DNA from 4 places in the Alteromonas sp. M12 genome. Region 1 is predicted to be linked to each of the others. Evidence: predicted binding sites of a transcription regulator. Region 1 holds the regulator's gene; each other region holds the start of a gene.
What was found. Region 1 encodes FNR, which switches genes on or off when oxygen is low (the NO sensors DNR and NnrR bind a similar motif). Its sites were predicted from a motif close to TTGATCTAGATCAA; they were not measured.
Positions count from the first base shown of each region.

Region 2: frdA (fumarate reductase (quinol) flavoprotein subunit) is a predicted target of FNR. The motif match lies at 2,339-2,352, and genes of this name have one in related genera.
Region 3: VUI23_RS02615 (GbsR/MarR family transcriptional regulator) is a predicted target of FNR. The motif match lies at 3,577-3,590, and genes of this name have one in related genera.
Region 4: hemN (oxygen-independent coproporphyrinogen III oxidase) is a predicted target of FNR. The motif match lies at 4,299-4,312, and genes of this name have one in related genera.

Region 1 is NZ_CP144164.1:2,536,952-2,542,676, forward strand. Features, by position in the region: gene VUI23_RS10805 (heavy metal translocating P-type ATPase) at 1-736, shown strand, start outside; gene ccoS (cbb3-type cytochrome oxidase assembly protein CcoS) at 759-944, shown strand; gene VUI23_RS10815 (sulfite exporter TauE/SafE family protein) at 941-1,606, shown strand; gene fnr (fumarate/nitrate reduction transcriptional regulator Fnr) at 1,632-2,369, shown strand; gene uspE (universal stress protein UspE) at 2,484-3,416, shown strand; gene ttcA (tRNA 2-thiocytidine(32) synthetase TtcA) at 3,553-4,440, shown strand; gene VUI23_RS10835 (patatin-like phospholipase family protein) at 4,456-5,517, shown strand; gene VUI23_RS10840 (DUF2987 domain-containing protein) at 5,536-5,725, opposite strand, start outside.
Region 2 is NZ_CP144164.1:1,191,366-1,197,090, reverse strand. Features, by position in the region: gene VUI23_RS05055 (acyl-CoA dehydrogenase family protein) at 1-622, shown strand, start outside; gene VUI23_RS05050 (histidine phosphatase family protein) at 742-1,443, shown strand; gene VUI23_RS05045 (SDR family oxidoreductase) at 1,479-2,228, shown strand; gene frdA (fumarate reductase (quinol) flavoprotein subunit) at 2,476-4,260, shown strand; gene VUI23_RS05035 (succinate dehydrogenase/fumarate reductase iron-sulfur subunit) at 4,257-4,976, shown strand; gene VUI23_RS05030 (fumarate reductase subunit C) at 4,973-5,356, shown strand; gene frdD (fumarate reductase subunit FrdD) at 5,353-5,725, shown strand, end outside.
Region 3 is NZ_CP144164.1:607,768-613,492, forward strand. Features, by position in the region: gene VUI23_RS02600 (aldo/keto reductase) at 1-331, opposite strand, end outside; gene cydB (cytochrome d ubiquinol oxidase subunit II) at 514-1,512, opposite strand; gene VUI23_RS02610 (cytochrome ubiquinol oxidase subunit I) at 1,512-2,873, opposite strand; gene VUI23_RS02615 (GbsR/MarR family transcriptional regulator) at 2,978-3,523, opposite strand; gene VUI23_RS02620 (DUF2282 domain-containing protein) at 4,009-4,362, shown strand; gene VUI23_RS02625 (DUF692 domain-containing protein) at 4,378-5,226, shown strand; gene VUI23_RS02630 (DNA-binding domain-containing protein) at 5,219-5,725, shown strand, end outside.
Region 4 is NZ_CP144164.1:3,532,604-3,538,328, forward strand. Features, by position in the region: gene VUI23_RS15205 (c-type cytochrome) at 1-1,115, shown strand, start outside; gene VUI23_RS15210 (DUF2721 domain-containing protein) at 1,173-1,619, opposite strand; gene VUI23_RS15215 (transporter substrate-binding domain-containing protein) at 1,742-2,590, opposite strand; gene VUI23_RS15220 (TonB-dependent receptor) at 2,782-4,197, shown strand; gene hemN (oxygen-independent coproporphyrinogen III oxidase) at 4,371-5,725, shown strand, end outside.

The sequences.
Region 1 (5,725 bases):
TCCGATATCTCACGCGTTTCAATCTCAGACCCCCTGCGCAGTTTCCCAAGTAGTTACTGTGGCGGGAAAAGGTTTACAAGGAACCTACCAATCTCAAGTCGTTAAGATAGGTAACATAAGTATTCTTGATAACAGTGATGGTTTACGACCCACTGAGGATGACTCTCGAGTTTATCTGCAATTGGGCAATCAGTTAATTGCTGCATTTAGCGTAAAAGATGTAGTTAAAAAAGACGCAAAACAACTCGTCGATGACTTACGCAGCAAACAATTGGTGATGTTAAGTGGTGACTCAGAAATAAACGCGTCTTTGGTCGCTGATTCTTTAGGTATCCCAAACGTTTATTTTAGACAAACGCCAATACAAAAACTGACATACATTCAAAACTTACAAGCCAAAGGACACAAAGTTTTGATGATTGGTGATGGCATCAATGACGCCCCAGTTTTGGCCGCTGCTGATGTATCAATTGCGGTAGGTGACGCCAGTGACATGGCGAAACGTTCTGCCGATATCATTTTATTAAATTCAAAATTAAGTAATGTTAAGTTTGCTGTTAGTATGGCGATTAAAGTGCGTACCAAAATCAAACAGAACATGGTTTGGGCCATTGGCTATAACGCGTTAATTCTTCCCCTAGCAGTAGCCGGATATTTAAGCCCGTGGATGGCCGTAATTGGCATGTCGTTAAGTTCAATTATTGTGGTCGCAAACTCTATTCGTTTACTACGTTAACCAGCGCTAATAGGAAATTAAAGTGAGTATCATTTATGTGCTAATCCCCATCGCTATTGTGCTAGTACTGTTAGCCATAGGGATCTTTTTTTGGGCGGTCAAATCCAATCAGTTTGAAGATTTAGAGCGTCAAGGATACAACATTCTATTCGATGATGACGTGGATAAAAAAGTACAAGTAAAAAAGCCAAAAACTAACGACAAATGAACGACTTAAGCTGGTTTTCTGCAATATTAATCGGACTTGCTGGAAGTGTGCATTGCGCTGGGATGTGCGGTGGAATTGTGACCTCATTTACCTTTGCATTACCAAAGAATAAGTCACAATGGCCGTATTTAATTGCCTATAATTCAGGCCGCATTTTATCTTATAGTTTCGCTGGCGCAATCGCTGGGCTGTTGGGTCAGATCGTCACCACAAAATCCTTTATCAATCCTCAAGCACTGACTCTTTTTGGCGGAGTATTTATGGTTCTGCTTGGATTATATGTGGGACAGTGGTCAAAACTACTGGTTAAAGTAGAAAAAGTTGGCGCTATTTTTTGGCGTATAATTAGTCCCATATCAAAGCGTTTCATTCCCTTTAAACACCCAATCTATGCTGTACCCTATGGCCTAATCTGGGGCTGGTTGCCCTGTGGATTGGTTTATTCGACGTTAACATGGAGTGTTTCCACCGGCAGTGCGGTACAAGGTGCTATCACCATGTTTTGCTTTGGCTTGGGAACTTTGCCCATCATGTTAGCAATGGGAGCCAGCGCCAGCCAAATAAGAGGATGGTTGACCCAACCAGTGGTAAAACGAAGCGTTGCAGTCTTATTATGCTTATTTGGCTTGATTTTATGTTACCAAGGGATTCATAATTGGTAACTAATGAATTAATTGGAATTAACTAATGTCAGATCCGAACAAGTTCAGTATTCGCTGTCAAAACTGCAGTTTTAATCACCTATGTATACCGGTGGCTCTGAATCAGACTGAAATGGAGAGTTTGGACGAAATCATAGAACGCAAGCGCCCTTTGCATAAAAATGATCAATTAACTATTCCTGGGCAAAAATTTACGTCGCTGTTTGCAGTAAGAACGGGCTCATTTAAATCTTACATAACCTCTCCCGATGGCGAACAACAAATTACAGGGTTTCATTTTCCCGGTGATATTGTCGGCTTTGATGGACTATTTTCTGAAAAATATCAAAGTTATAATCAAGCGATGGAAACCTCCATGGTTTGTGAGTTACCTTACGACAAGTTAGATATTATGAGCGCACAACTTCCTACACTGCGCAAAGAAATGCTTAAAATTATGAGCACAGAAATAAACCAAGATCACAGTCTCATGATGTTATTAAACAAGCGCACAGCAGAAGAACGTCTTGCCCACTTCCTAATTAATCTATCAGATCGTTTTCGCTCTCGCGGTTTTTCTGAATTAGAATTTAATTTAACCATGACCCGAAACGAAATTGGTAATCACCTTGGTTTAACTGTTGAAACCGTGAGTCGTTTACTCACCCGTTTTCAAAAAGAAAATATCATCAAAGTTGATGGGAAATTTATACAAATTCTCAATTTGGCGGTACTTAGAGAGAAACTTGGTGAACACGTTTTAAATAAACAAGCCTGCGGTTAAGTCTTTTAATTTAAATTGATTCAGGTCAAAACAATTAGTCTGTTAATTGGCAAACTAGCTAAAGTAGCCATACACTTAATATACGTAGTGTAAACGTTTGAAGGGAATTAATTTATGTCCGTATTTAACAAAATACTAGCTGTTGTAGACCCAACTTCAGAAGATCAAAAAGCGTTTAGAAGAGCGCTTTTATTGGCAGAAAAAACCGGCGCTAGTATTACCGCGTTTCTCTCCATATATGATTTCTCTTATGAAATGACCACTATGCTCACCGTGGATGAAAGAGAAACGATGCGCCAAGCTGTGGTGGATGACAAAACCGATTGGCTTGCCAATATAGTTGAACCCCTAGCGGCTAACTCATCTATTTCAGTAGATATAAAAGTGGTCTGGCATAATCGGCCATATGAAAGTGTATTGTTCGAAGTGATTGATCACAGCTATGATTTAATCGTCAAAGGAACCCACGAGCATGACACCCTAAAGTCAGTGATATTCACCCCGACTGATTGGCATATCCTACGTAAATCACCGGTTCCAGTTTTACTTGTTAAAGAACATGATTGGCCTATTAATGGCAATATTTTAGCTGCGGTAGATGTGGGCAGTGAAGATGAAGAACATCATAGCTTAAACAAGTTAATCACTAAAACCGCTGGATTGATGGCTGATTTACTGGAAGGACATGTAAACTTGGTTAATTCTTACCCAGGTACACCGGTTAATATTGCCATCGAAATACCAGAGTTCGATCCGGTTGGCTATACAGAGTCAGTTAAACAACACCACGCCAAATGTATGCTTGAGCACGCTCAAGAATTCAATATCCCACAAGAAAATCAGCATCTTAGTGAAGGTTTGCCTGAGGATGTCATTCCTTCAGTGGCAAAAGCTATCGACGCAGAGTTAGTGGTTATCGGTACTGTAGGTCGCACCGGTATTACAGCCGCCCTTATCGGTAACACGGCTGAACATACAATAGATTCACTCAATTGTGACGTTTTAGCAATTAAACCAGAAGGCTTTGAGTGTCCTCTTAAACATTAACCTTACATAACCTTGTGATTCTTAGAAAATGACTGCAAACATTTAAATTTAGGGTGTTTATGTCCTTTATGAGGACAGGTATAATCCGCGCTGATAGCAATGTTTTTCTAGGAATAAGATGAGTAAGGTCGAGTCTCTGTCTGAGAGTAAAAAATACAGTTTTAATAAACTTCAAAAGCGCCTAAGACGAAATGTAGGCAAAGCAATTGCCGATTTTAATATGATCGAAGATGGCGATAAGGTAATGGTCTGCCTGTCTGGCGGAAAAGACAGTTACACCATGCTTGATATTTTAATGTTTCTGCAAAAGATTGCGCCAATTAAATTTGAAATTATTGCGGTTAATTTAGATCAGAAACAACCAGGCTTCCCCGCTGAGATACTGCCTAACTACTTACAAGAATTGCAAGTTCCATTTGAAATCGTCACGGAAGACACCTATTCGATTGTAAAAGATAAAATTCCAGAGGGAAAAACAACTTGTTCACTATGCTCTAGATTACGCAGAGGGATACTTTACAAGACGGCAACCCGACTAGGCGCAACTAAAATCGCGTTGGGGCACCACCGTGACGACATGTTAGAAACACTATTCTTAAACATGTTTTATGGCGGACGCTTAAAATCTATGCCTCCCAAGTTAGTCAGCGATGATGGCAAACAAATGGTCATTCGCCCCCTAGCCTACTGTGCTGAAAAAGAAATTACACAATATTCTGATTTAATTGAGTTCCCGATTATTCCTTGTAATTTATGTGGCTCGCAAGAGAACCTACAACGCAAAGTTATTAAAAACATGCTAGTAGACTGGAACAAGCGTTTTCCGGGTAGGATTGAAAGTATGTTTAGGGCAATGCAGAATGTCGTGCCTTCGCATCTTGCCGATAGTGAACTTTTCGACTTTAAAACCTTAGAGACGCAACAAACACCGTTTGTTAACGGTGATATTGGATTTGATCAAGAAGATTTTTCTACACCTTCAACAAGTGCTGATGACACTGTCAAAATAATCAATATTAGTTAAGGATCATTTTAGTAAATGAAAATTGGATTAGCACTAGGAAGCGGCGCTGCTCGAGGTTGGGCGCATATCGGTATAATACAGGCGTTAGAAGAACTAGGCATCAAGGTTGACGTGGTCGCTGGTTGTTCCATTGGTGCCTATGTAGGAGCCGCGTATGCAAGCAATAAACTGGATCCACTCGCAGAATGGGCAAGCTCTCTAACTGAGTGGCAAGTTTTAGGACTGTTAGGGGTTGGATTTCGTAAAGGTGGACTGGCTAGCGGAATTAAAGTGTTTAAAGCCCTCGAAGACAATTTTTGCGAACGAGACTTTGAACACTTATCCAAACCCTTAGGTGTTGTGGCGACCGATTTATATAGTGGTAAAGAGGTTTCATTTACTCAAGGTCCTATTGCGGATGCGGTTAGAGCATCCTGTGCAATACCTGCCCTGTTTCCACCCATTGCGCACAAAGGCCGTTGGCTAGTGGATGGTGCTGTGGTCAACCCAGTGCCGGTAAATCTTTGTCGGCAACTAGGTGCTGACTTTGTTTTTGCGGTTAATCTAAGTGCAGATTTTAGGCCTGAAGTTCAAGCTCAATATCAAATGGAACATGAAAATAATCAAAAACGAACCAATGATTTTTTTAATAAAAGTCAGTCGTTTATGCAGCGTCTTTTCAGTGGCAAGTTCAAAAAAGACAATGATATGGACGATGATGAGCTTGAATCTTTAGAAGATCTAGAAAACATGGCACTGGATTCTGACTTTGACGCCAATAGTGAAGAGCAAATAACCACCTCAGAAACTCAGGTAGAAACGCCGGAGCAAGTAACGGCGACGCAAAAATCATCAAATGTTAAATTAACTGACAATACCCCTAGTATGTTAGGTGTCATGTCCAGTTCGTTAGATATCCTTCAGGCAAGAGTCACCCGCTCGCGATTAGCTGGCGATCCCCCCGATATACTAATTGAACCCCAGTTACGCGACTTTGGCATTATGGAGTTTCATCGCGCGGCTGAGTTAATTGAAGAGGGGCGTCAAAGCGTCAACCGTGTTGCTGCGCAGATTAAATATCAATTGCGTCTCGACTAATTCACTCTACGGATATCGTTATTTGGTTATTGCTGTCACGCGATATGGGGCTTCAGAAAACTGGATCTGATTGCCCTGCTCTAGCCAGTCTCCGGTAATTACTGCATGATGTTCATCGAGATAAATTTCGGCAGGAATAGAGTCTCTGTCAACATTATCGAAATAAAACTGCAAGCCGGTAACTGACGGCATTAGGAACGACAAAAAG
Region 2 (5,725 bases), 1.3 Mb from region 1:
CATGGTATTGGTTCCCCTTGATACTAAAGGCATCGAAATTAAACGCATGCTAACCGCTTATGGCGATTACGATGCTCCTTATGGTCATGGTGAAATGCACTTTACCAATGTTCGCGTACCCAAAGAAAATATCATCATGGGCATGGGTAAAGGTTTTGCTATTGCCCAAGGTAGACTTGGTCCTGGCCGCATACATCACTGCATGCGCGCTATCGGTATGGCGGAAAAAGCCCTTGAGCTGGCCATTTTACGTGGACAGTCACGTCAAGCATTTGGAAAACCAATCATAAAATTGGGAGGCAACCAAGAACGCATTGCAGAAGCACGCATGGCAATAGATCAAGCTCGCCTGCTAACCTTAAATGCAGCGTGGAAAATAGATGCTGTGGGCGTAAAGAATGCCATGACAGAGATATCAGCGATAAAAGTGGTTGTGCCTAGAATGCTGCAAAATGTTGTTGATATGGCCATCCAGTTTCATGGTGGTGCAGGCATGTGCAGTGACTTCCCTCTTGCGCGTTTTGCTGCCGGGGCTCGTTCACTCAGACTTGCAGACGGTCCAGATGAAGTGCATCAGGGTATGGTGACTCGCATTGAGCTTAAAAAGTACTTGAACAAGTAAGCTTGTCCTACTTGGTTAATGTAAGTATCTAAGATACTAAGGGAATACACTAGGCTATAAGCTTGATGATACCATCAAGCTTATTTGATGGTTTGAACAACGATTTAATAGGATAAAATTTGACAGCCATTTATTTAATTAGACATGGCCAAGCCTCTTTTGGCCAACAAAATTACGATAAGCTTTCGGATGTCGGACATCAGCAAGCTAAGCTGTTAGGTAATTCATTACAGACTCGGATAGGCGACTTTGATAAGGTGTTTTTAGGCAGTATGTTACGGCATAAACAAACCTTACAAAATTGTTTGTCTGGGATGTCATCCGTAGTTGATGAATCGAATTGGAATTTCGATGCCAATTGGAATGAATACGATCATAACGATATAATTGCCCAAATGGGGCCGGAGTTTACTGATGCACCTTCAGTTAAAAACTGGTTATTAACCCAAAACAATCCAAAAGCAGCCTTTGAGAAATTATTCAACGACGCCATGAATCGCTGGATGTCAGGCCAACACTGTGACGAATATGTCGAGTCATGGGAGCGATACCTGAATCGCATAAAAGGCGCGTTGGAAAATGTGATTAACAACGCAAAAGGTGCCAAAAAAGTCGCGGTTTTCACCTCCGGCGGACCGATTTCGGTGGTTAGTCAATATTTGTTAGGAATCCCGCCAAGCAATGTAATGCAAGTAAATTGGACCCTGGTAAACTGCGGTATTACTAAGTTAGTAAACACCCAATCTAGAGTATTTTTGTCTACCTTAAATGACCATAGTCATTTCGAAGGTCAACATAAATCTTTAATCACCTATAAATAATTTTTAATCATGAAACTCAAAAACATAGGCCAATTATGAGCAGAAAAAACATATTAATTACCGGCGCCAGCTCAGGCTTAGGTAAAGGCATGGCCATTGAATTTGCCAAAATGAACCGAAATTTGGCACTTTGCGCTCGCCGTATTGAGCGGTTAGAAGCATTAAAACAAGAACTACTCAGTATCAACCCAAATATCACCGTCTCAATCAAATCGCTAGACGTAGACAACCATGAACAGGTATTCGAAGTATTCAACGAGTTTCATCAAGAATTGGGACAATTAGACAGAGTGATTGTTAATGCAGGAATGGGAAAAGGAGCTGCCATAGGTACGGGATACTTTCACGCCAATAAGCAGACAGCCATCACTAATTTCGTTTCGGCATTAGCACAGTGTGAAGCTGCAATGGCAATATTCAGACAGCAGAATAGCGGCCATTTAGTGACCATTTCATCGATAAGCGCGATTCGTGGAGCACGAAGAGCGATGAACGTTTATGCCGCCACCAAAGCCGGACTAAGTTCACTCACTGAAGGAATCAGAATTGACGTTTTGGATACCCCCATTAAAGTATCCACCGTACACCCTGGTTTTATCAAAAGTGAAATTAACGAAAAAGTTAAAAAAGTCCCCTTTATTGTAGATACAGAAACCGGCTGTAAAGCAATTATCAAAGAAATAGAAAAAGAAGGCGCAAACAGCTACGTGCCTAAATGGCCTTGGGCAGTCATTCGGCCAATTTTGAGCATAGCTCCACTGAGCTGGTTAAAGAAAATGAGTTAAACAACGAGCAAGCTATGGCTTGCTTTGTTCATTATGATCGCGGTCTGCCAAAAACACCCAGTCTCCTCCCCCACAAAATGCCCCCAAACAAGACCACTAAATAAAATTAATTGATCAAGGTCATTATTTAGTCGTTTAACAGTATTAACCACAGTTTATTTATGGTTATATTATCTACCTAGAGATATCACCTTTTAGCGAATACTTGTTTTGGGTTGGATAACAAATCTATAGGGAATGGGACCAAATGAAATACCTAGATTATGATGTACTTATCGTTGGAGGTGGCGGTGCGGGGTTACGAGCCAGTATTGCTGCAGCTGAGCAGGCACAAGCAGCCGGCCTTAATTTAAGTATCGGTTTAGTTTCCAAAGTTTATCCTATGCGCTCGCACACTGTTGCGGCAGAAGGTGGAGCAGCGGCGGTTACCCGTGAAGATGATAGTTTTGCCGCGCACATTGAAGACACTGTCGCAGGTGGTGACTGGTTAGCAGAGCAATCTGTAGTCGATTACTTCGTGCGCCATGCTCATCAAGAATTAGTGCAATTGGAACACTGGGGTTGCCCTTGGAGCCGCAAAAAAGATGGTTCAGTGCAAGTTCGTCGCTTTGGCGGCATGAAAATAGAACGCACTTGGTTTGCAGCCGATAAAACCGGCTTCCACATGTTACATACGTTATTTCAAACCTCCTTACGCTTTAATCAAATCCAGCGTCTAGATGAGTTTTTTGTGCTCGATTTGTTAGTCAATGATGAACAAATTTCGGGCATTGTCGCCTTGGAAATCGCCACAGGTGAATTGCATTTTATTCGAGCTAAATCGGTCATTTTGGCAACCGGTGGGGCAGGAAGACTATTTCGCTTCAACACCAATGGTGGCATTGTAACCGGTGATGGTATGGCACTGGCCTATCGTCATGGTGTGGCACTGCGCGACATGGAATTTGTGCAATACCATCCCACCGGCCTGCCAGGTTCAGGGATACTGATTACTGAAGCCTCACGTGGTGAAGGTGGCTTAATGCTCAACAAACAGGGCTACCGTTACCTGCAAGATTACGGTTTAGGTCCGGAAACACCTGTAGGTGAGCCTAAAAATAAATACATGGAACTGGGGCCTAGAGACAAACTGTCACAGGCGTTTTGGCATGAACAACAGGCAGGACGTACTGGCCGCTTCGGCGACAGTGACGTTGTCTATCTTGATTTACGGCACCTCGGAAAAGCCTACTTACACGAACGCCTTCCCTTTATATGTGAGCTGGCAAAATCCTATGTCAATGTAGACCCAGTCAAGGAGCCTATACCGGTGCGCCCTGCGGTGCATTACACCATGGGCGGGATCACCACCAATGCCAAGTGTGAAACCTCAATAAAAGGACTCTTTGCCACCGGAGAATGTGCTTCGGTTGGCCTGCATGGGGCTAACCGCTTAGGTTCCAATTCGCTCAGTGAGTTATTGGTATTTGGCCGTCTAGCCGGCGAGCAAGCGGTAGCATTTAGTCAACAGCGAGAACTCACGCCCTCAGCTGATTTAGAAGCTCAGTTTGAAGTTCAACAACAACGTATAACCACATTGCGTAATCAACAAGGTCGAGAAAGTTGGGTAGCGATAAAACGGGAGTTATTAAAAACCATGGAACAAGGCTGTGGAATTTATCGCGATCAAGCAGGATTACAGCAAACGCTGAACACCATCCGAGAGCTCAAAACACGCTATCAACAAATAACAATCGCAGATAAAAGCCTTGGCTACAATACCGAGCTATTGCAGTGTATCGAGCTTGGGTTTGGTATAGATGTGGCTGAAGCAACCTGCTTAGCGGCGTTATTGCGCCGTGAATCTAGAGGTGCTCACCAGCGCCTTGATGAAGGTTGCACCCAGCGTGACGATGAGCAGTATTTACAACATAGTCTGGTTTATTATCAAGCCAATGGTGATGCGCATTTAGCTTGGCAGCCGGTTGATATTTCGTTATTACCACCAGCAGCAAGAGCCTATGGTGATGCAGGCAAAGGAGTCTCATCATGAAAACGATCAGTATAGCTCGCTATCTACCAGAAACATCTCAAAGCCCTTTTGTTCAACAATTTAACGTTCCCGTTGACGACAGCACTTCGGTGCTTGATGCCCTCAATTACATCAAGGAAGAGCTAGATCCTTCATTGAGCTTTCGTTGGTCTTGTAGAATGGCGATTTGTGGCTCATGCGGACTTATGGTCAACGGTGTTCCGAAACTAGGCTGCAAAGTATTTTTACGTGACTACCACGACGAAGTAGTCATAGAACCGCTAGCCCATTTGCCGGTAGAGCGGGACTTAATAGTGGATATGGATGCGTTTTTAACTCACCTAGAAGCGGTCAAACCCTATCTTATTGCCGATGATAAAAACCCCACTGAAGCGAACCGACAAACGCCCGCGCAAATGGCCAAATACCAGCAGTTTTCCGATTGTATCAACTGTGGACTATGTTACGCGGCCTGCCCACAATTTGGCTTAAATCCTGAATTTTTAGGGCCTGCAGCGATTACCCTAGCACATCGTTATAACCTAGATAGTCGTGATCATGGAAAAGCGCAACGAATGCCTTTATTGAATACCGAGGAAGGCGCGTGGAGCTGCACCTTTGTCGGCTTTTGTTCAAAAGTCTGTCCGAAAAATGTAGATCCCGCGGCAGCAGTCAATCAATCAAAAGTTGAATCAGCTAAAGACATGATTATCCAATTATTTAAGGGGAATTTATGACTTATCGCACAACGCTTTCTCGAACCTGGTGGTTAAAACACAATGAGTTTAAAGCTTATATGTTGCGCGAAGCGACAGTATTGCCCCTCACGTTTTTTATCTTGTGTTTAGTCTCTGGCGTTTACTGTTTATGGCAAGGTGAAAGTCAATGGACCAACTGGCAAACCGCAATGGGCCAACCTTGGGTGCTAGCCCTAAACGCATTAGCCTTGTTTGCCAGTCTATTTCACGCATGGACGTTCTTTCAGTTATTTCCGAGAGTCATGCCGATTCGTATTGGTCAAATAAGCGTACCAGCCAATTTGTTAATAGCAGGGCAATGGGCTGGCGTACTATCAGTCATCGTTTTATTTAGCTGGTTATTTTGGGGAAGTTTATGAATGTTCAAACACCTATGAAAGAGACAAATACCTCTTCAAAACCCCAGCGCAGTAGTGAACCTGTGTGGTGGGCATTATTCAGCGCTGGCGGTGTTTGTTTTGCAGTATTTATTCCCGCGGCAATCCTATTTTTCGGTTTACTGCAACCTATAGGACTGATCGAATTTAGCTATTCGCAAGCTCATAATTGGTTTTTCAGTTTTTGGGGACTGATGTTTAGCGGCGCCTTTATCATTTTGCCAAGCTTCCATGCAGCGCACCGGATTCGCCACGGTTTACACGACCTAAAAGTGCAACACCATGGACTCATCAAAGTGATTTGTTATGGTGTTGCCAGTTTAATAGGCGTGTTAACCCTTGGAATTTGGC
Region 3 (5,725 bases), 1.9 Mb from region 1:
AAATGTAGTGTTTTGAAAAGTCGAATCGTTTTGGGCCTTTTTCATCTTCAAAAACAATTCCACATTTAGATTGCAGTAGGATATTTTCGCGTAATTCAGGGCGTGCTTTTAATACTTCACCAAAAACCTGTTCTGCTTTTCCCATGGTGTAAATATCAGCATGATCAAAACTGTTAATTCCACAATCTAATGCCGCGTCAACCGCAGTATGTGCCTGTGTAACATGTTTAGATTCAAATGGAGCTGTGCCCCAAGATCCACCTAATCCCATACAGCCTAGGGATATCGGACTCATGCTTGGAAAATACGAATTCAACGGTATTTGTTTCATGCCAACGTCTTTTAAAATGAAATAATTCAGTCATTCTAATCAGTTTACAAAAAGATTACATTGAATACGTATGCGTTAGGTCAATTCACACTCGTCGGTGAATTGACCACTCATTTTATAAGCGCTGCAATGAAATTCAGCTATTTATCAGCGTGAACCTAAGTAAGCTGAAAATGGCTATTCTAATGGTATTCCAAATCTCTTACTTTTCCCCAGAACACACGGTATGAGAACAAGGTGTAAGCAAAAATACAGGGAATAACAATAAGTGCGCCATACAAAATAACCCGTAGAGACTCAGGTGCACTTGCTGCTTGCCAGATATTCAATTCGCCTGGCACCACAAAAGGATAAAAACTAAATGCTAAGCCGACAAAACTGAAGGTGAAAATGGCTGTACAGAGTACAAAGGGTAACCAGCAACCAGCGTCATCTTCTAACGGTAATCTTTGCAGCGTGAAATACCCAATCACAAAAAAGGCAAAACATAATATTGGTACCAACGCGATAAAATAGGCTAGCGGAGGTTGCGTCCAGCGTTCGAACACAAAGGGATTAATTAACGGGTTGATAATACACACAGCAAGGATCCCCACTAAACATACTTTCCCCGCATTCTTTGCCCATTTTACCGATCTAATTTGTAACTCGTCTTCCGTTTTCATGATTAGCCAGCACGCGCCAATGAGCGCATACGCCATTGCTACACCTGCGGCACTGAGTAAACTGAAGCCAACGGCTTCTATACTGGTTTCAAATCCCATCACAAACATGCCCAACATATAACCTTGAGAAGCGGCCGCAATGAAAGATCCTAATTTAAATAGCTTGTCCCAACGGTCTTTTTTATGAGCGATTACCTTGGCTCTAAAATCAAAGGACACTCCTCGAATTATTAACCCAATCAATAACATGGCGGTAGGCAAATAAAGTGCTTTCAAAATAATACTGTGGGCACTAGGAAAAGCGACTAACATCAACCCGACTGCTAACACTAACCAAGTTTCATTCGCATCCCAAAATGGGCCAATTGAGGCGATCATTTTGTCTCTTTGTTGTTGATTGTCCATAGGTAAAAGCAAACCAACGCCGAGATCGTAACCGTCGAGAATCGCATAAACTAGTACTGAGAACGCCATTAAACCGGCAAAAATAATAGGTAAATCGTGGTCTAAGAACATTAGTTGGCCTCCGCAGTCGCTGTGGTGCGAGCTGGTGTGTACTCAGCCGCATCGTATTCTTCAATTTCTACTGACTTTCTTGCCATGTAAAACAAAGTTTTTATGTATGCAAACAGTAAGAAAGCATACAGCGTCAAATACATCGCCAAGCTGACCCCAACGTTTTCTGGCGCAATATCAGTTACCGCATCCGCCGTGGTTAATATGCCGCTTACTAAATAAGGTTGGCGACCTATTTCGGTAACGTACCATCCCGCTAAAGTTGCAACCCAACCTGAAAATGTCATCCCAATGAAGAATTTCAGCATCCATGGTGAAAGTGACTTTTTCCGCCATAAGTAGAAGCTCGCTAACCAACTACTGAATAGCATGAGCATTCCTAGTCCAACCATGATTCTAAAGCCATAGAACACCGGCTTAACGGGGGGATGTTTGCCTTCAAATTCGTTTAGACCTCTAATTTGTCCGTCTGGATCATGGGTTAAGATAACGCTGGCCATCTTTGGAATGGCTATTTCTAAATGGTTAGTGCGCTGCTCTTCATCAGGGACAGCAAATAACAGTAGTGGTGCGCCATTTGTTGTTTCCCAAACGCCTTCCATTGCTGCAACTTTTTGAGGCTGATGCTCAAACGTATTAAGCCCATGCATGTCACCCATAATCACTTGTAATGGTGTGAGTATTGCGGCTAGGAAGATAGCCGTTTTTAAAGCTAAATTAGGGGCTTTTTTGTTATCGCCTCGAAGGATTCGGTAGGCTGAAATTCCGGCAATTAAAAAACAAATGGTTAACCCTGATGCTAACAGCATGTGCCCTAATCGATATGGAAATGATGGATTAAAAATAATCTCAAACCAGTCAACCGCATAAGCTACGCCATCGCGCATCTCAAAACCTGTTGGGGTATGCATCCACGAGTTAAGGGCTAAAATCCAAAACGCTGAAAGTGAGGTTCCTATTGCAACTATAAAGGTAGATAAAGTATGGAGCCAAGGCGGCACGCGGTTAATACCAAATAACATCACGCCTAAGAAGGTTGCCTCTAAGAAAAACGCAGTCATTATTTCGTAGGCCAAGAGTGGCCCCGCAATATTACCTACCGTAGCCATAAAACCTGGCCAGTTGGTGCCAAATTGAAATGACATTGTAATGCCACTCACCACACCCATTGCAAACGTGAGGGCGAATACCTTTACCCAAAAACGGTAGATTCGCATCCACACTGGATGTTTACTAATGTGAAAACGAACGCGGAAATAGAAAAGCATCCAGCACATAGCAATGCTTATGGCTGGAAATAAAATATGAAAACTAATGTTAGCTGCAAATTGAATGCGAGAAAGTAGCATTACATCTGCCATTGAAACCCCCTAGCGGCGCTGATTTTAGCCGTTGTTTATTTAAATTTAAAACTCGATGAATTTAACCCTGCGTACGGCGATAATCTGCTTTTTGCATGTTTGATTTAACTGCTTTTTAGGAACTTATCCTTCATATCTAAGACCTTTCCGACGCCTGAACCTAACTTCATTAAGGTTGCCATTTTTTCAGGACTCAGACGTTGCAGTTCTTCACTCCACTGTGTGACGTTTTCTAATAAGTCATGGATCTCTTGTAACTGTCGTTGCGCATATTCTTCTTGTTGATTTGCCGGTGTAACCAAAAGAGTATCTCGAAGCACGCTCATAGTGGGTTCAATTTCCCGTTTTCGACGCTCTTCAAATACTTTATTGGCCATATCCCAAATGCTGCCTAAAGATTTAAAATAGTCTTTTCTATCTCCGGGAACATGATGCATTTGCACTAGTCGCCACGACTGTAATTCTTTCAATCCCATACTGACGTTACCGCGAGAAACATTCAGGGCCTCTGCAATATCATTTGCGCTTAAAGGCTCTTCACTTATTACTAAAAGCGCATACATTTGACCAACAGTTCGATTAAAACCCCATCGACTACCCATTTCACCGAAATGCATAACGAAGGTTTCTATCATGGGTGTCATTTTCATAATCAAGACTCTTTTCTGAAGTTTCAGTAATTTCTGAAAATTATAAACGCTAATTGATGCAGATCAAATATTATTTTATTTATTTGTGTTTGCTATTGGCGGAATGGTTAAGAGTTTCGGTGAGGATTTTTGTATGAAATATGCTTTTTGTACTGAGCGAAGAATAATATTTAAACCAAATTAGCAGCGTTTATTGCGATTAGATCCCTACTTAATCGCAATAAAGGGTGTCTTTTTGGATGTTTTTTTCAACACATTTTAGCCGTTAAAAAGCGAACTGGCGATGGAGGCAGCTAATTGATATTCATAAAAATTTTATACTTTTTCATTTTTTGCTAATCCACTTCTTAAACAAAATAATTTTCTAAATAAAATATTTTTTTGAAATTTTAACGAAAGGCTAATGGTCTTTAACTTACATAATGGACTACATTGTTCAAAAAGTAGCCCGTTTTTCACAACTAAATATTTTGAGGATACGATTTATGAAACATAACAATTCGATTAAAACTGCTTTACTTATTGGTGCCACTCTTGCCGCTTCTCAAGTCGCCGTTGCTAAACCAAATGATCAATTATCATTAGCAGATGCGACACCTGAAAAAGTGAAAGTCGCTTTCCAAGAATGGAAAGATGGCAATAGACTACGTGGACGTAAAGACAAGTGTTATGGGATTGCTTTAGCCGGTGAGAACGATTGTAAAGCTGGCGCTGGCACAAGTTGTGAAGGGACTTCTACCGTTGATTTCCAAAAAAATGCATGGACTTATGCACCTAAAGGTTCATGTGAATACATAATCACACCAAATGGTGCTGGTTCTAAAGACCCAATTGCTTAAGCGTTTCATTTCCGAATGATAAAGCTAACTGAATTGCCCGCAGATGCGGGCATTTGTTTAAAACCAGAACATTTTGACGCTATACCAAGTAAGGTTGATGGTCATTTATGGTTCGAAGTTCATGCAGAAAACTACCTGATGCAGGGTGGTCCTAGACTTGCAAAATTACAGGAAGTTGCACAGCGATTTCCGTTAAGCATTCATGGTGTTGGGGCTTCGCTTGGTGGACCAAACCCACTTAATCCCGAGCATCTCAAGCGATTGGTTCGTTTAGTCAATTCGGTTCCTACCGCAGCTTTTTCTGAACATATAGCTTGGTCAGGTGCTGACGGAAATTATATGGGCAATTTAATGCCTACACCAATTACCACTCAATCCCTTCTTCGTACTGCCGAGAATATTGACCAGTTACAAAATGCAATTCAACGGCCCATACTGATAGAGAATCCTGCTAATTATCTCAACTTTAAATCTGACATGTCCGAAGCGGAATTTATGATGTCTTTGGTGAATAAGACTAGCTGCGGTATTTTGCTGGATGTTAACAATTTATTTATAAGCGCGAACAACACTGGGATTGACCCACAGCAATACATTGGCAATCTTGAAGCTACAGCTATCGGTGAGATTCATGTGGCTGGTCATTCGGTTGACCCTATCGAGAAAGATTTGTTAATTGACTCTCATGATAGTGATGTGTCGAATGCGGTTTGGGCACTTTTAAATGATGCTTTAAGTCACATTGGTCCTTGTCCTGTGCTGATAGAGCGAGATGCAAATTTACCGCCGTTTGCTGAACTGCTGGCAGAACGCAATATTGCACGAGAGCTAATCCAAAGTAGTAAAGTTGTTAGCTATGAGTGATTTTCATTTCGCCTTAATGGGCTATGTACAAACTGGAGACATACAAGATGTCACCGAACATCTTGATGATGGACAAAATAAACGTCGCTTGGCGGTATATCGGAACACCTTTATTAGTAGTTGTATTGATGCGTTGCAACGCAAGTACCCAAGTGCTGAGAAGTTATTAGGTGAGGACTTCTTTAAAACCTTAACTCGACAATTCTGTTTAACTAACCCGCCCACATCACCTGTTTTGGCAGAATATGGTGAAATTTTTCCTGAGTATTTAAACGATTTTTTGCAACATAATCATCCTGAACTTAGGTATTTATGGGATATATGTAAATTGGATCGAGCTTGGCATCATGCCTATTTTGCCGATGATAAACCTTCTCTTGGTCAAGATGAAATTGAATCCCTAATTGAAGATATCGAATCGAAATCACTGTCTTTGCACCCCAGCGTGCAGTTAATCAAAAATGATTGGTCGGTATCGTCTTTATGGGCACAGTTAAGA
Region 4 (5,725 bases), 1.0 Mb from region 1:
TGAAAAGAGTGACTGGATTAATATGGATATTGTTAGTTAGCTTTAGTATTTCTTTTTCGGCAAACGCTGAACGTGTTTATGAAAAGCAAGAACCTCCCCGCGAGCTGACGGCCGAGCAAGCAACATTGGCCGCCAGTAATTATAAGAAGTACTGTTCATTGTGTCATGGTGATGATCGCGAAGGCCATAAAAACGACCACGCACCTTCGTTACGTAGCAAAAGTTTATTTGAATCGGGCGTTCCACACTCAATATTACGTCCTATGTCTTATGGTCGCCACGGCACTGCCATGGGGGGTTACTTAGATGAAGTGGGCGGCCCCATGACGTTGGATGAAACTTGGGATCTAACGTATTGGTTATTCTGGCAGTCTGGGGCGCAGAGAGTAAAACTGAGTGAAAACCCTGTGAATGGCGATATAGTTAAAGGAGAGACTATTTATCAGCAAAATTGTACCACTTGCCACGGTGAAAACGGCGAAGGTGTTACCGCTCCGGCGCTTTTTAACCCCTCTTTTTTAGCTCACAATAAAGATGAATTTATTCGTTACGCCATCGAAAAAGGTCGCGAAGATACGCCCATGCTATCCTTTTCCGACAAATTATCAGAAACTGATATTGATAATCTCACTGCCTTTATTCGCAGTAAAGCCAGTGATGCAAAAATCACTAAAGTGCCACTAAAAGAAATCCCTTCACCTGATCAGTACGTTATTAATCCGCAAGGTGAAGATCCTTCATTTAACTTAGATCAAGGCAAATATGTTTCCTCTAAAGCGCTGTATAGGGCCATGCAGGCTAAAAAGCGTATGGTGCTGATTGATACGCGGGTCACTTCTGTGTGGCAACGGGCGCATTTAGCTGGCTCAGTACCATTTCCTTACTATTCTGATATCGAAAAGCGCGTTGGAGAAATGCCAAAAGATGTATTAATCGTGGGATATTGCTCTTGCCCTCGAGCGGCGGCAGAGTACGTTATGGATCAGTTTAACCAAGCAGGTTATGCCAATACCGCTGTGTTGTATGAAGGGATTTTTGGCTGGATGAATTTAGGTTATCCGGTAGTACGTGCAGAGGGGCTAGAATCCTTAGCGGAAACGCCGCAAGGACATTAATCTATTATATCTGTTTTTAGTTCATTGGCCATGTTAACTGATGTTAACATGGCTTTTTTAATAGTCTTTGTATGATGGAATTTTAAGGGAAGCGTTAGCCACACTGACTTCTAAGAAAAACGAAATCAATCCACCGGTGATAAGCACCATTCCCAGAATAAACATCGAAATAATAGTCGTATCCAAATTCACCACAGTCAATCCATTCATCAGCAATAAAATAACATCCAGACACACGGTCACAGCTGCTGCTGTTAAAAACGTAACAGCCCAGTTGGCAAAGCGCATTCTGCGGCGTAGGGCTTTTAATTCATTTTTAGCTTTTTCGGTAATCTTAGATGGGTCAACATCACCAATTCGTTCAAAGTAACGAGCCCGATCAATGATCCTCGCTAAACGGCCGGTCATGACGTTCATCATTTGACCCATACCAACAATTAAAAACACCGGTGCCAGTGACAATTGAATCAGTTCAACAGCAGATTCATTTAAATTAAGTTCCATTACTTCCCCATCATTTGATTTGTGATGCTCTTATACCAAATGAATAGTGGAAATGTACAGAACTCTTGACAATGACACCTAAAAAACCGCGCAACGCTTAGTCAATGCAAACATCTTTGACATTATCTACTGTATTTTTGCAGCGTATGTTTGTAGCTATCCATTTGCATGTAGTCATCTAACGCCGAATTAAATTTTTGAACATCCGCTTCAGCTACACTTGACTGGCTGAACATGACGTAAATATCTCCAGTAGTAACTGTAAAGCCATGTTCAACAATGTAGTTATCTAATCCTTTTCTGCGCAGTATTGACGCTCCCACAAAGCTATCTTCTAAAAAACCGTCAATATCCATATCTAATAATCGGGCAATATTTAATTCCCCCATAATACCACTCACAAAGTTACTAGAGGACGCTTTGCTATCTTGCAAAATGGTAATTTGAGGCCCGTAATAGTAGTCACCTACGACGCCTATTTTGCTACCATTAGCGATAAACTCATCTATATCATTATAGGCGGCACGCTTTTTATCATCATTGCGTATGTACAATGAAAACTGCTCAGTGCGGTAAGGTGCACTAAAATACGCGAACTCTTCTCGCGCTGGGGTTTTTGATGCGCCAATGAGCATATCGACGTTACCTAAGCGTAAGTCTTCTAAAAGCGAAACCCAGGTACCTTGCACATAAGAAACCGTGCATCCCATTTCATTAATAACACCAGTGATAATTTGAATATCGACGCCACTCACCTCACCATCAACGTTGATGTATTGGTAAGGTTCCCAGATATCAAAACCTAAACTATATGAGCAAAGAGGGGATTCAACTTCGTTATCAGTTGACAGTTGAGAGTCTTTCAAGGGCTGTTCTTCAGATGTTTGACTTGACAACGTTGCCTGTTGTGGACTGCATGCAATTAAGGCAAAAGACAAACTCATTACTAATAGCATTTTAAGCATTTTCATAATGGTGGCCTCCATAAATAAACCACCCTAAGTTTAAGTCAGAATTCTAAATTTGCTATTTTTAAACTAGCTTTAACAGCATTCCATCTGATGTAGTCACGTAAGTTTCAGTTATTTAATACAAATTTTCTCTGTAACTCTTTTTTAGGATATTCTACTATTCCACCGTGGCACATCAGTTGGGGAAATTAATGGATAAACAAGTCAGTTCTAGATCAACAAGTCAAAAAGCATTACGAATCAATCTCGACGAAAAAAAATACGGGACTATTGTTGAAATAGGCGCAGGACAAGAGGTTGCCAGACAATTTTTCATAGCCGGCGCGGCAGCCGGAACCATAGCTAAAACAATGTCTGCCTATGACATGGTTTTTTCAGATGCTATCTATGGCGTGCAACAAGACGGACGTTATGTGAGCCAAGCTCGCGTTCAAGCAATGATGGAACAAGAATTCGATTTAGTCGTAGATCGAGTTGGCAATATTCGCTCTAAAAGTTCTCGTTATTTTGCCTATGCCGCAACAGTAGCTGCTAAGAGCTTTGGCCGCAAAAACGAATGTCACGCTTGGATTGGTATTCGTATTCAAATGTACCCTGGTGCAGAGCCTTCTGATATCAAAGTACATGTGCGCATGTTTGACGACAATGCTGAAGCTCAGCAGCAAGCATTAGGCGTAATTGGTGTGAACTTAATATACGCTGCTTATTTCTATTTTGAAGATCCTAAAATGATTATCGATTCATTAACCGATAATATAAAACCTAACCGTGTTGAAATTGATTTTATCGACTTCAAAGGTCCTTACTTCCTTGATGTAGACAATCGCGCGAAGAATCTGCACTTAATCCGCAGTTGGAAGACCCGTGCAGTTATGTTCAAACCCGATGGCAGCGTGGCGATCCCGGCTGAATTGTTGTACAAAAAGAATATCCTAACCATTCGCGGCTCGTTCAGACCAGTCACTAAACTCAATGTAGATATGATAGAACAAGGGCAAACCTCGTTTTATGAACTAAAAGATGTGAGTAAATCGAATACCGCGGTTATTGCTGAAATATCATTAAATGATATGAAAGGGAATGACGCGCAAATGCCCGAAAAAGACATAGTAGCGCGAGTGCAATTGCTTAATTCGTTGGGTTATAACGTAATGGTTTCAGACTATACCCGTTATTTCTCGTTGCGGGCTTACTTCCGCCAATACACCAAAATGCAAATTGGCATTGTAGTGGGCATGGTTAACATCAAGCAGATTTTTGATGAAGACAGCTATAAAGGGGTTGAAGGCGGAATAATGGAAGGTTTTGGTAAACTATTTCCAGACAATACCCGAATGTATATTTACCCTGAGATAGACGAGAATGGCCAACTTAACGATTTCACCCTAGTTAAAGTGCCAGAACATCTACGCTTCTTATATCGACATTTATTGGAAAATGGCTACCTTGCTGGTATTGAGTGCAGTGATAACGAATTATTTTCGATTTACTCCCGAGACTTATTGAAACAACTCTCCTCAGGTCGCGGAGAATGGGAAAATGCGGTTCCACAAAGTGTTGCTGAAGAAATCATAGCAAATAAGTTTTTTGGTTATCGAGAACGCTAACGACGGCAGTACGTATTCACACCTAAAAAATGGCAGATTATCTGCCATTTTTTTACTTCCAATTCGGCTTTTATTAATACATTTCTAAAATCAGCAAAATATTGCGCAAGATCAATAAAGGATTTCGCTAACCAATTAAACTGCAATGACTAAATGATTATTGCGAAAACAACATGAACTCAAAACGCTTTTTCGATCCTCAATTACTTGAAAAGTATAATACTAATGGGCCACGTTATACCTCCTACCCTACGGCATTATCCTTTAACGAGTCTTTCTACAATGATGATTTGATCAAAGCAGTAAAAACCTCACCTAATACAGATCTGTCTCTTTATATACATATTCCGTTCTGTCATAGCCTTTGTTATTACTGTGGCTGCAACAAAATAGTTACTCGTCACCCTGAAAAATCGGACGACTATATGTTCTATTTAATAGGTGAAATTACCCAGCGCCAAAAGCTCTTTAAAAAGCATGTTGTTCGGCAAATTCACTTAGGCGGAGGTACGCCCAGTTTTCTCAGTAAACAACAACTTTCGAATTTAATGGCCGTGTTAAAAAGCCATTTCGTTCTCAGCCAAGATGTTGAAATTGGCATAGAGATAGATCCCAGAAACTTAACTTTAGACTATATCGATCACCTTGCTAACATCGGTTTTAATCGACTCAGTATCGGCGTTCAAGATATAGATCCGCAGGTGCAAAAAGCGATAAATAGAGTTCAGTCCACTGAATTGATCGAGCAAATAGTTAACCAAGCGAATAAGATTGGATTCAGATCCGTTAATTTAGATCTTATCTATGGTTTGCCCCATCAGACACCCGAACGATTTGAACGCACTTTGGACAAAGTGATTCAAATGGGTGTGCAACGGATATCGCTGTTTAGCTATGCGCATTTACCTGAACGCTTTCCAGCGCAGCGCAAATTGCGTGATGAATGGCTCCCCAATGCTGCGCAAAAACTGGCATTGATGAAATTGGCAATTGAACGATTCCTAGATGCAGGCTACATGATGATCGGTATGGATCATTTTGCCAAACCTAATGACGAACTTGCCTTGGCTCAAAAGCGCCACCAATTACACCGAAACTTCCAAGGTTACACCACCCATGCAAACTGTGATTTATTAGGGTTTGGCGTATCGGCTATTAGTAATATTGGTGACTGTTATAGTCAGAATTACAAACAGTTAGCCGACTATTACCAAGCTTTAAATGAATCAGATAACGCGGTTCACAAGGGGGTTAAATTAAATCTCGATGACCAAATAAGGGGCTTTGTCATTAGCCAATTAATGTGTAATTTTCAAGTCGACAAATCCCAAGTTGAAAACCTATACGACATTCATTTCGACAGCTATTTCCAGCAAAGTCTGCGTTCGTTACAACCTTTTGTAGACGACAATCTTGTGGAAGTGGATGCATTGCAAATTAAGGTCAAAAACAAAGCTAGATTGCTGATAAGAAATATTTGTATGAGCTTTGACGGGTATATTAAAAATCAACATATACATAGATACTC